Bacillus pumilus: one gene and its partner. The protein of the gene in region 1 binds, or shares a complex with, the protein of each later gene. Links are inferred from orthologs where the notes say so. Each region holds a gene or a part of one and is shown on either strand. Other genes may lie near its edges.

Region 1 (7,857 bases):
GGTATTTAGCCGATGGCAGCCCAAATCCTGATTTCGAACTGAATCAGCCGATTTATGAAGGTTCATCCATTTTGATCGCAGGAGAAAACTTTGGCTGCGGATCATCAAGGGAACACGCTCCTTGGGCACTTGATGATTATGGTTTCAAAATTGTCATCGCACCATCATTCGCAGATATTTTTCACCAAAACTGTTTTAAAAATGGGATGCTTCCGATTCGTCTTGATTATGATGTGTGGAAAACATTCGCTGCGTCATATGAGAACAAAGGGTATGAGATGACGGTTGATCTTGAAAAACAGCAAATAGAAGATCACGAAGGGAATATCACTCCTTTTGATGTGGATCCTCACTGGAGAGAAATGCTCCTGAATGGCTATGATGAGATCTCATTAACTTTACTACTAGAAGATGACATTCAAGCATTTGAAGATAAGCGCAGCAGCTGGCTGCGTGCGTAAACAACAAGAAGCCGTCCACCCGAGGTGTGACGGCTTCTTTTTTGCATGAAAACCTCTCGTTACTTGTGTTTACTAACCTTCGTTGGTAAACTGATAAAAAATATGCGCCCGAAAGGAACGTAAGCATGAAACATGACAAGAAGAAAGATAATGTCATTTTGTTTCCTGGTCTGAAAGAAAGACTGATTGAAAAAGGAATGGCAGCATTAAAAGATAAACAGTATCAAGAGGCGCTTCACTTGTTTTCAGAAGCAAAATCTTATGATGACGATGAAGAATCCGATATTCATCTCGGTATGGCGATTTGTTTTCTGGAGCTGGGCGAGCTGCAGGATGCAAAGCGTGTGTGTGAGAAGATGTTGCATGAAGGATATGGTCATTACTTCACCGTGCTTCAAGTGTATATGACAATCTTAATTCAGCTGAAAGAATATGAAGAAGTGAAGCAGACAATTGAAGCAGTACTTGAGGAAAACCACCTTCCAGCAGAAAGCGCGGAGCATTTTTACAAGCTACTCGAATTTAGTAGAAAAATGATCGAATCGCCTGAACAGATTTTAGATGAAGACGATGATGACTACGGCGAAATCAATATAGATGATATGCTCGAGCGGCCAGAAGAGCAGGTGCAGTTCATCCATTCGCTGAAAGACCGAAACATTACGCCGCATATGGGTCTATTAAATACGATCCTACAAAAGCCTGATGGAAACCCTTTGGTCAAATCATTGATTCTGCAGCTTCTGTCAGATCATGATGTGGCAAAGCCGGTTCATGTGACGAAGTTCGGTGATTCGTTAACGCTTATTCCTTCTGAGGCTGTCAAGCCAGAGCAAATGCCGCTGCTTCAGCAAGTTCTTCGTAAGCTCGATGACACACTCGGCAATGAGAACCCAACCCTTTATCAAGGCGTGGAAGAGTTATGGCGCAGGCACTTATTTGTGCTATATCCATTTCTTCCTAAATACACAGATCCGAATCTTTGGGCAGCAGCACTTCATAAAGTCGGCTATGAAATGCATGGGATTGAGATTGACCTCGAAGAATTACATCTATTGTATGAATTTGATGAACGAGAGCTGAGAGAAGCTTGCACAATGCTGAAAGATATTGAAGAAATTTCTTATTTGTAATTTGTCGATTTAGTTGAAAGACGGACTTGTTATGTTATAATATAATGGTTGTATTTGTGCATATATCGTGCAGTTGTCGATTCCAATGGTTGAAAGACGATATGTATAATCAAGTCAAATGTTGTATACATAATACCGCTTCTTTAGCGGCGTGCGTGGTTTTTAATTGGACGAAGTCTTTATGATGCTTTAGAATGTAACAACGCACAATCTGAATAGATTTTTGGAGGGAAACACACATGTCAGTAAAATGGGAAAAACAAGAAGGTAACGAAGGCATCTTAACGGTAGAAGTTGATGCTGAAACATTTAACAAAGCACTTGATGATGCGTTTAAGAAAGTTGTTAAGCAAGTATCGATCCCTGGATTCCGTAAAGGGAAAGTACCACGTGGTCTTTTCGAACAGCGTTTTGGTGTAGAATCTCTTTATCAAGATGCATTAGATATTCTTCTTCCAGTTGAGTATCCAAAAGCAATCGACGAAGCTGGTATCGAGCCAGTTGACCGCCCTGAAATCGATGTTGAGAAAATCGAAAAAGGCGAAAGCTTAATCTTCACTGCAAAAGTAACAGTGAAGCCTGAAGTGAAACTTGGTGACTACAAAGGTCTTAACGTAGAAAAAGACGACGCTACTGTCACTGATGAAGATGTACAAGAAGAGTTAAAAGGCATGCAAAACCGTCAAGCTGAGCTTGTTGTCAAAGAAGAAGGCGCAATCGAAAACGGCGATACAGTTGTTCTTGATTTCGAAGGATTCGTTGATGGAGAAGCATTCGAAGGCGGAAAAGCTGAGAACTACTCTCTTGAAGTAGGTTCTAATTCATTCATCCCTGGTTTTGAAGAGCAGTTAGTTGGTCTTGAAACTGGAGCTGAAAAAGACGTAGAAGTCACTTTCCCAGAAGAATACCATGCTGAAGACCTTGCAGGTAAACCAGCTGTATTCAAAGTGAAAATTCACGAAATCAAAGCAAAAGAACTTCCAGCACTTGACGATGAGTTCGCGAAAGATGTTGATGAAGAAGTAGAAACTCTTGCTGAACTAACTGAAAAAACAAAGAAACGTCTTGAAGAAGCGAAAGAAAACGAAGCAGAAGGTAAACTTCGTGAAGAGCTAGTTGAGAAAGCTTCTGAAAATGCGGAAGTTGACATCCCACAAGCGATGGTTGACACAGAGCTAGACCGTATGATGAAAGAATTCGAACAACGCCTTCAAATGCAAGGAATGAACCTTGAGCTTTACTTCCAATTCTCAGGACAAGATGAAAATGCGCTGAAAGAGCAAATGAAAGAAGATGCTGCTAAACGCGTAAAATCTAACCTAACACTTGAAGCAATTGCTGCTGCAGAAAACTTACAAGTGTCTGATGAAGAAGTAGAAGAAGAGCTTTCAAAAATGGCTGAAGCATACAACATGCCAATTGAAAATATTAAACAAGCGATCGGATCTACTGACGCAATGAAAGAAGATCTAAAAGTTCGTAAAGCAATTGATTTTCTTGTAGAAAACCGTTAATATGGTGCATAATAATAAAACAGGGCGCGAGTGACTCGTGCCTTGTTTTGTACAATTTTTGACTTATCATCGCTTCTTTTGGAAACGATAGTGTAAGTCGCATCTTTCTGTTATACATATCTCGATGTGCAGTGTTAGAAACACATCATTACCGTCTTTTAGGAAAGTATGGTAAAATGCATACATACTGGACCCAGAAAGGTAGCTGACTGTTAGCTACAGGCAAGTGAAGAAGAATAAGGGGTGAAAGAATGTTTAAATTCAACGAGGAAAAAGGTCAATTAAAATGCTCGTTTTGCGGAAAAACGCAAGATCAAGTGCGTAAACTGGTCGCAGGACCTGGCGTATATATATGTGATGAATGTATCGAGCTTTGCACGGAAATAGTTGAAGAAGAGCTCGGCACTGAGGAAGAAGTTGAATTCAAGGATGTTCCGAAGCCTCATGAAATTCGGGAGATTCTTGATGAATATGTCATCGGCCAAGAAAATGCGAAGAAATCCTTAGCTGTAGCGGTTTATAATCACTACAAACGGATCAATTCCAACAGCAAGATTGATGATGTTGAGCTTTCGAAAAGTAATATCTCTATGATTGGGCCAACAGGAAGCGGTAAAACATTACTTGCTCAAACGCTTGCTCGTATTTTAAATGTGCCATTTGCGATTGCAGATGCAACATCTTTAACTGAAGCAGGTTATGTTGGTGAAGACGTAGAGAATATTTTACTAAAGCTGATCCAAGCAGCCGATTATGATGTAGAAAAAGCAGAAAAAGGTATTATCTACATCGATGAAATCGATAAAGTAGCAAGAAAATCAGAAAACCCTTCTATCACTCGTGATGTATCTGGGGAAGGTGTTCAGCAAGCACTATTGAAAATTCTTGAAGGAACTGTCGCTAGTGTACCGCCTCAAGGTGGACGTAAGCATCCTCATCAAGAATTCATTCAAATCGATACAACAAATATCCTCTTTATTTGTGGTGGAGCCTTTGACGGCATTGAGCAAATCATCAAACGCCGCTTAGGTCAAAAAGTCATTGGATTCGGTGCGGAAAATAAAATCGAAGATCTTGAAAAAGAAGTTCTTTTATCAAAAGTACTCCCAGAAGACTTGCTTCGCTTCGGTTTAATCCCAGAATTCATCGGCCGTCTACCGGTTATTGCAAGCCTAGAGCCGTTAGATGAAAAAGCACTTGTAGAGATCTTGACGAAGCCTAAAAATGCACTCGTTAAGCAGTATACAAAAATGCTTGAGCTTGATGATGTAGAGCTAGAATTTGAAGAAGATGCTCTTAGCGAAATTGCGAAAAAAGCAATTGAGCGTAAAACAGGAGCTCGTGGTCTACGTTCAATCATTGAAGGCATCATGCTTGATGTGATGTTTGACCTTCCATCACGTGATGATATTGAAAAATGTGTAATCACTGGTGCAACAGTTGCTGATGGCGTGTCGCCGCGTCTTGTGTTAAAGGACGGCACAGTCGTTAATAAAGATACGAAAACATCTGCATAAGAGTAGTCTCACTCCTGAATCCTTTTGATTCAGGAGTTTTTTATTTATCGTGGAAGTTGTGTTTATTCCGTCCAGCTCTAGGAAATACTAGCAGACAGAAACCAATACATACGATAGATGAAGGAGGGAGCACCGATTGAGCTGGACAGGAATCGTTTTATTCATACAACTGTTCTTTGGTATCGTCATTGGGCTGTACTTTTGGAACTTACTGCGAAATCAGCGCACACAAAAGGTGACGATAGACAAAGAGTCAAAGAAAGAAATGGAGGCACTCAGAAAGATGCGGTCAATCAAGCTGAGTGAACCTTTATCAGAGAGAGTCCGGCCAAAGGGGTTTCAGGATATTGTAGGGCAGGAAGACGGCATTCGTGCACTAAAAGCGGCACTATGTGGGCCGAACCCACAGCATGTCATCGTCTACGGACCACCGGGAGTCGGTAAAACAGCCGCTGCCCGTCTTGTGATGGAAGAAGCGAAGCGTCACGCTGATTCTCCTTTTAAAAAAGATGCGGTCTTTGTAGAGCTCGATGCCACAACCGCGAGATTCGATGAACGAGGCATTGCAGATCCGCTTATTGGTTCCGTGCATGACCCAATTTACCAAGGGGCTGGAGCAATGGGGCAAGCAGGCATTCCGCAGCCAAAACAAGGAGCCGTCACACATGCTCATGGCGGGGTTCTGTTTATCGATGAAATTGGCGAACTGCATCCGATCCAAATGAACAAAATGCTCAAAGTGCTGGAAGATCGGAAAGTCTTTTTAGACAGTGCCTACTACAGTGAAGAAAATACCCAAATCCCGAATCACATTCATGATATTTTCCAAAATGGACTTCCGGCCGATTTTCGATTGATAGGTGCCACGACAAGAACACCTGACGAAATTCCACCAGCGATCCGGTCAAGATGTCTCGAAATTTTCTTTAAAGACCTTGACCAGCATGAACTGAAAATCGTCGCTGCCAAGGCTGTCCAAAAAATTCAAAAGGAATTAAGTGATGAAGGGCTGAACCTGTTAACCTCCTATGTGAAAAATGGACGTGAAGCGGTCAACATGGTGCAGATTGCCGCTGGCATGGCGGTCACGGAAAATCGAAAAGACATCACGATCGAAGATGTAGAATGGGTTATTCATTCGAGCCAGCTGACACCAAGATATGAACAAAAAGTACCGGAAAAGCCAAAAGTGGGGGTAGTCAATGGACTGGCCGTTTATGGACCAAACAGCGGTGCCTTGCTTGAGATTGAAGTGAACATCTGTAAGGCGCTTGAGAAAGGCAGTATCAACATTACAGGCATTGCAGAAGAAGAAAGCATTGGCAATCAATCGAAATCCATTAGACGAAAAAGTATGGCCAAAGGGTCAGTTGAAAATGTATTAACGGTACTTCGAAATTTAGGCATTCGGACAAATGAATATGACATCCATATTAATTTTCCAGGCGGTGCCCCAATTGATGGACCGTCTGCTGGGATTGCCATGGCAACCGCAATCTTCTCAGCCATACATCAAATCCCTATTGATCATCTAACAGCCATGACGGGTGAAATCGGATTGCAAGGTCAGGTGAAGCCGATCGGTGGTGTGATACCGAAGATAAAGGCAGCGAAGCAGGCTGGTGCCACAACCGTCATTATTCCTTATGACAACCAGCAGTCGATCTTAAAAGAGATTGAAGGGGTCACCATTGTGCCTGTGAAGCACTTCCAAGAAGTGCTGGATCAGTGTTTGGTTAACCCGCCAGACGAGAAGAAAGATGGACTAGAAGAAGAAATGAAAAGAAAATCTGTTTAATCCCCATCACATATGGGGATTTTTTAGTGAAATAGATCTTTTTTTCTTTTTCAAGATAAAAAGAAAGGGTATACTACGGTAAGATCAACATTTCTCAAGTCTTTTACATTGTACAAGACTGAAACAGGTATATTATAATGATTCATACTAGTGACGGAGGTGTCAATCAACATGGCAGATGAAATCAAAAAGAATGTTCCGCTCCTTCCATTGCGAGGTTTGCTTGTTTATCCAACAATGGTCTTGCATTTGGACGTTGGACGCGAAAAGTCTGTTCAAGCATTAGAACAGGCGATGATGAACGATCATATGATTTTTCTAGCTACACAGCGGGAAATTTCAATAGATGAACCAGGTGAAGAGGAAATTTTCAAAGTCGGCACCTACACAAAAATTAAACAAATGCTGAAGCTGCCAAATGGAACGATTCGTGTACTCGTTGAAGGCCTAAATCGAGCGCAGATCGAATCATATGTCGAGCTGGAGGACTATACGTCCGTCGACATTAAAGAATTGACAGAAGAAGAATTAAAGGACGCAGAAGCAGAAGCCCTCATGCGTACATTGTTAGATCACTTTGATCAATACATAAAAATTTCAAAAAAAATCTCAGCTGAAACATATGCAACAGTGACGGACATTGAAGAACCGGGGAGAATGGCAGATATCGTTGCTTCTCACCTGCCGCTTAAATTAAAGGACAAACAAGAAGTACTGGAAACAGTAGATGTCAAAAAACGGCTGAACCGGGTCATCAGCTTAATTCACAATGAAAAAGAAGTGCTCGAGATTGAAAAGAAAATTGGGCAGCGCGTGAAACGTTCAATGGAACGAACGCAAAAAGAATATTATTTACGTGAACAAATGAAAGCCATTCAAAAAGAGCTTGGAGACAAAGAAGGGAAAACGGGCGAAGTCAGTTCTTTAATGTCTAAAATCGAAGAGTCGAGCATGCCGGATTCTGTTCGTGAAACGGCGCTAAAAGAATTGAATCGTTATGAAAAAATTCCTTCAAGCTCTGCTGAGAGCTCTGTGATTCGAAATTATATTGATTGGCTGATCGGCCTCCCGTGGGGCATCTATACAGAAGATCGTCTCGATTTAAAGCTTGCAAGTGAAATTTTAGATGATGAGCATCACGGGCTGGAAAAGGTCAAAGAACGGGTGCTTGAATATCTTGCTGTACAGAAGCTGACCAATTCATTAAAAGGACCGATTCTTTGCTTAGCAGGACCTCCTGGCGTAGGGAAAACGTCACTTGCCAAATCGATTGCCAAATCACTTGACCGAAAGTTTATCCGTATCTCCCTTGGCGGTGTGCGTGATGAATCCGAGATTCGTGGACATAGAAGAACGTATGTAGGTGCGATGCCAGGCCGTATCATTCGCGGAATGAGCAAGGCAGGAACGATGAATCCGGTCTTCCTTTTAGAT
Region 2 (2,963 bases), 2.4 Mb from region 1 along the record:
AAGAAACGACTCGTGTCCTAACAGATGCGGCGATCAAAGGAAAACGTGATGAACTGCTTGGCTTGAAAGAGAATGTTATCATCGGTAAACTTGTTCCAGCTGGAACAGGAATGCCAAACTACCGTAAAGTTAAGCCGGTTTCACAAGTGCAACCGTCTGACGATATGGTGCCTGTAGAGTAATCTTTCTCGTGAGATTCCTATAAAATCATCAAAAAATGGTGAAGGATGTCAAGATAATCTGTCATATGATATTGACATCCTTCTGCCATGATGATAATATAACCAAGGTGCTCAAAATAAAACCTGTTACTTTGGAGGATATTCGATGTCTTATGATAAAGTATCACAGGCTCAATCCATTATTATTGGTACGAAGCAAACAGTAAAAGCTCTGAAACGAGATTCAGTAAAGGAAATCGTCGTAGCGAAAGATGCTGATCCTGCTTTAACAGCTAGTGTAACAAAACTAGCGCAAGAGAAGGGTGTAGACATTTTAGTGGTAGATTCCATGAAAAAGCTCGGCAAAGCCTGCGGAATTGAAGTTGGGGCAGCAGCTGTTGCCATTATGTTATAGCGTACTTGTTTTGTTTTTGCATGTGTAAATGCAAAAGCATTGTTTTTTGCCTTTTAATGAACCACCTGGGTATGTGGGTTATAAAAAAAGCAACGAAGGGAGGAATAACAACATGCCTACAATTAATCAGCTAATACGCAAAGGACGCGTGAGTAAAGTTGAAAACTCAAAGTCTCCTGCACTTAACAAAGGATACAACAGTTTCAAAAAAGAGCACACTAACGTAACATCTCCACAGAAGCGCGGGGTTTGTACTCGTGTCGGCACAATGACACCGAAAAAACCAAACTCAGCACTACGTAAATATGCTCGTGTACGTTTGTCTAACCTGATTGAGGTAACAGCTTACATTCCTGGTATCGGACATAATCTACAAGAGCACAGTGTAGTACTTATCCGTGGCGGACGTGTAAAAGACTTACCGGGTGTACGTTACCACATCGTTCGTGGTGCGCTTGATACTGCCGGAGTTGACGGTCGTATGCAAGGACGTTCTAAATACGGAACAAAACGCCCTAAACAAAGTAAATAATACAAACAAACATAAGGGTTTTTAGAAGTTGATATCAGATCAGTGGAGTCAGGCAACTGACAATGATATTGAGATGAGAGACAGATAGAAATCCTTTTAAATGAGAAGGGAGGCTATCAGATGCCACGTAAAGGTCCTGTAGCAAAAAGAGACGTATTGCCAGATCCAATTTACAATTCTAAACTTGTATCTCGTTTGATCAACAAAATGATGATCGACGGTAAAAGAGGAAAGTCACAAACAATTCTCTACAAGTCATTTGATATCATCAAAGAACGTACTGGTAATGAAGCGATGGAGGTTTTCGAACAAGCCTTGAAAAACATCATGCCAGTTCTTGAAGTTAAAGCACGTCGTGTAGGTGGAGCTAACTACCAAGTTCCTGTAGAAGTTCGCCCAGACCGTCGTACTACTTTAGGTCTTCGCTGGTTAGTAAACTACGCTCGTCTTCGTGGAGAAAAAACGATGGAAGAGCGTCTTGCTAACGAAATCCTTGATGCAGCTAACAACACTGGTGCTGCTGTTAAGAAACGTGAAGATACACACAAAATGGCAGAAGCGAACAAAGCATTCGCTCACTACCGCTGGTAGGATTTATACCAAACTAAAAAAACTATTCCCTAATAAGGAAGGAGAAATTACCCAATGGCAAGAGAGTTCTCCTTAGACAAAACTCGTAATATTGGTATCATGGCTCACATCGATGCTGGTAAAACGACAACGACTGAGCGTATCTTATACTACACTGGTCGTATCCATAAAATTGGTGAAACTCACGAAGGAGCTTCCCAAATGGACTGGATGGAGCAGGAGCAAGAACGTGGTATTACAATCACTTCTGCTGCTACTACAGCACAATGGAAAGGTTACCGTGTAAACATCATCGATACACCAGGACACGTAGACTTCACTGTTGAAGTTGAACGTTCTTTACGTGTACTTGATGGTGCGGTAGCAGTTCTTGATGCACAATCAGGTGTAGAGCCACAAACTGAAACAGTTTGGCGCCAAGCAACAACTTACGGAGTACCTCGTATCGTATTCGTTAACAAAATGGATAAAACCGGTGCGGACTTCCTTTACTCTGTAGGCACATTAAGAGATCGTCTTCAAGCGAACGCTCATGCAATTCAATTGCCGATCGGCGCTGAAGATCAATTCGAAGGAATCATCGACCTTGTAGATAACGTAGCATACTTCTACGAAGATGACCTTGGAACTCGCTCTGATGCACAAGAAATCCCTGCTGAGTATAAAGACAAAGCTGAAGAGCTTCGCAACAGCCTTATTGAAGCTGTCGCTGAGCTTGATGAAGAGCTTATGGAAAAATACCTTGAGGGTGAAGAAATTACAATTCCTGAATTGAAAGCTGCAATCCGTAAAGGAACGTTGAATGTTGAATTCTACCCAGTTCTTGTTGGATCTGCTTTCAAAAACAAAGGTGTTCAGCTTGTACTTGATGCTGTGCTTGATTACCTTCCTGCACCAACTGATGTTGCTGCAATCAAAGGTATCCTGCCAGATTCAAATGAAGAGGTTGTTCGTGAGTCTACTGATGATGCACCATTCGCAGCTCTTGCATTTAAAGTTATGACTGACCCTTATGTTGGGAAACTAACTTTCTTCCGCGTATACTCTGGAACACTTGCTTCAGGTTCATACGTGAAGAACTCTTCTAAGAACAAGCGTGAGCGTGTTGGACGTATCCTTCAAATGCACGCAAACAGCCGTGAAGAAATCTCTACTGTATATGCAGGAGATATCGCAGCAGCTGTTGGTCTTAAAGATACATCTACTGGTGACACTCTTTGTGACGAGAAAGATACTGTTATCCTTGAGTCTATGGAATTCCCAG

The links.
Region 2: the proteins of tig (region 1) and rpsG are in contact, whole or in part, in a crystal structure (PDB 3GTY), measured with the Thermotoga maritima proteins. The link is inferred for Bacillus pumilus from one-to-one orthologs. Residues at the interface, in WP_004081061.1 of Thermotoga maritima: Glu122, Val124, Val129, Leu130, Tyr133, Glu188, Gly259, Ile262, Tyr263, Glu266, Ser270, Glu273, Gln274, Glu277, Arg308, Gln311, Ile312, Ser315, Tyr316, Glu325, Arg329, Arg336, Leu363, Phe366, Trp367, Arg373, Leu377, Arg381, Leu384, Glu387; in WP_004081843.1 of Thermotoga maritima: Lys34, Lys52, Lys55, Glu59, Arg62, Gln63, Glu66, Asn67, Lys69, Val71, Arg95, Ala109, Lys110, Lys111, Gly112, Arg113, Pro114, Glu117, Glu121, Ile124, Ala125, Tyr127, Asn128, Asn129, Thr130, Gly131, Lys135, Asp139, Arg142, Met143.

Annotation. Positions count from the first base shown.
Region 1 is NZ_LT906438.1:2,503,998-2,511,854, reverse strand. What follows is about bases 998-3,970. They hold tig (trigger factor), read left to right. Parts: upstream 998-1,833; coding sequence 1,834-3,108; downstream 3,109-3,970. Other genes in these bases: clpX (ATP-dependent protease ATP-binding subunit ClpX), read left to right, coding at 3,360-3,970; ddcA (DNA damage checkpoint antagonist DdcA), read left to right, coding at 998-1,594. In the rest of the region: leuD (3-isopropylmalate dehydratase small subunit), read left to right, coding at 1-461; more of ddcA, read left to right, coding at 587-997; more of clpX, read left to right, coding at 3,971-4,625; ATP-dependent protease LonB, read left to right, coding at 4,762-6,423; lon (endopeptidase La), read left to right, coding at 6,595-7,857. UniProt on the Bacillus subtilis protein: Involved in protein export. Acts as a chaperone by maintaining the newly synthesized protein in an open conformation. Functions as a peptidyl-prolyl cis-trans isomerase.
Region 2 is NZ_LT906438.1:132,146-135,108, forward strand. It holds rpsG (30S ribosomal protein S7), read left to right. Parts: upstream 1-1,228; coding sequence 1,229-1,699; downstream 1,700-2,963. Other genes in the region: rpoC (DNA-directed RNA polymerase subunit beta'), read left to right, coding at 1-182; CKW02_RS00700 (50S ribosomal protein L7ae-like protein), read left to right, coding at 328-576; rpsL (30S ribosomal protein S12), read left to right, coding at 689-1,108; fusA (elongation factor G), read left to right, coding at 1,754-2,963.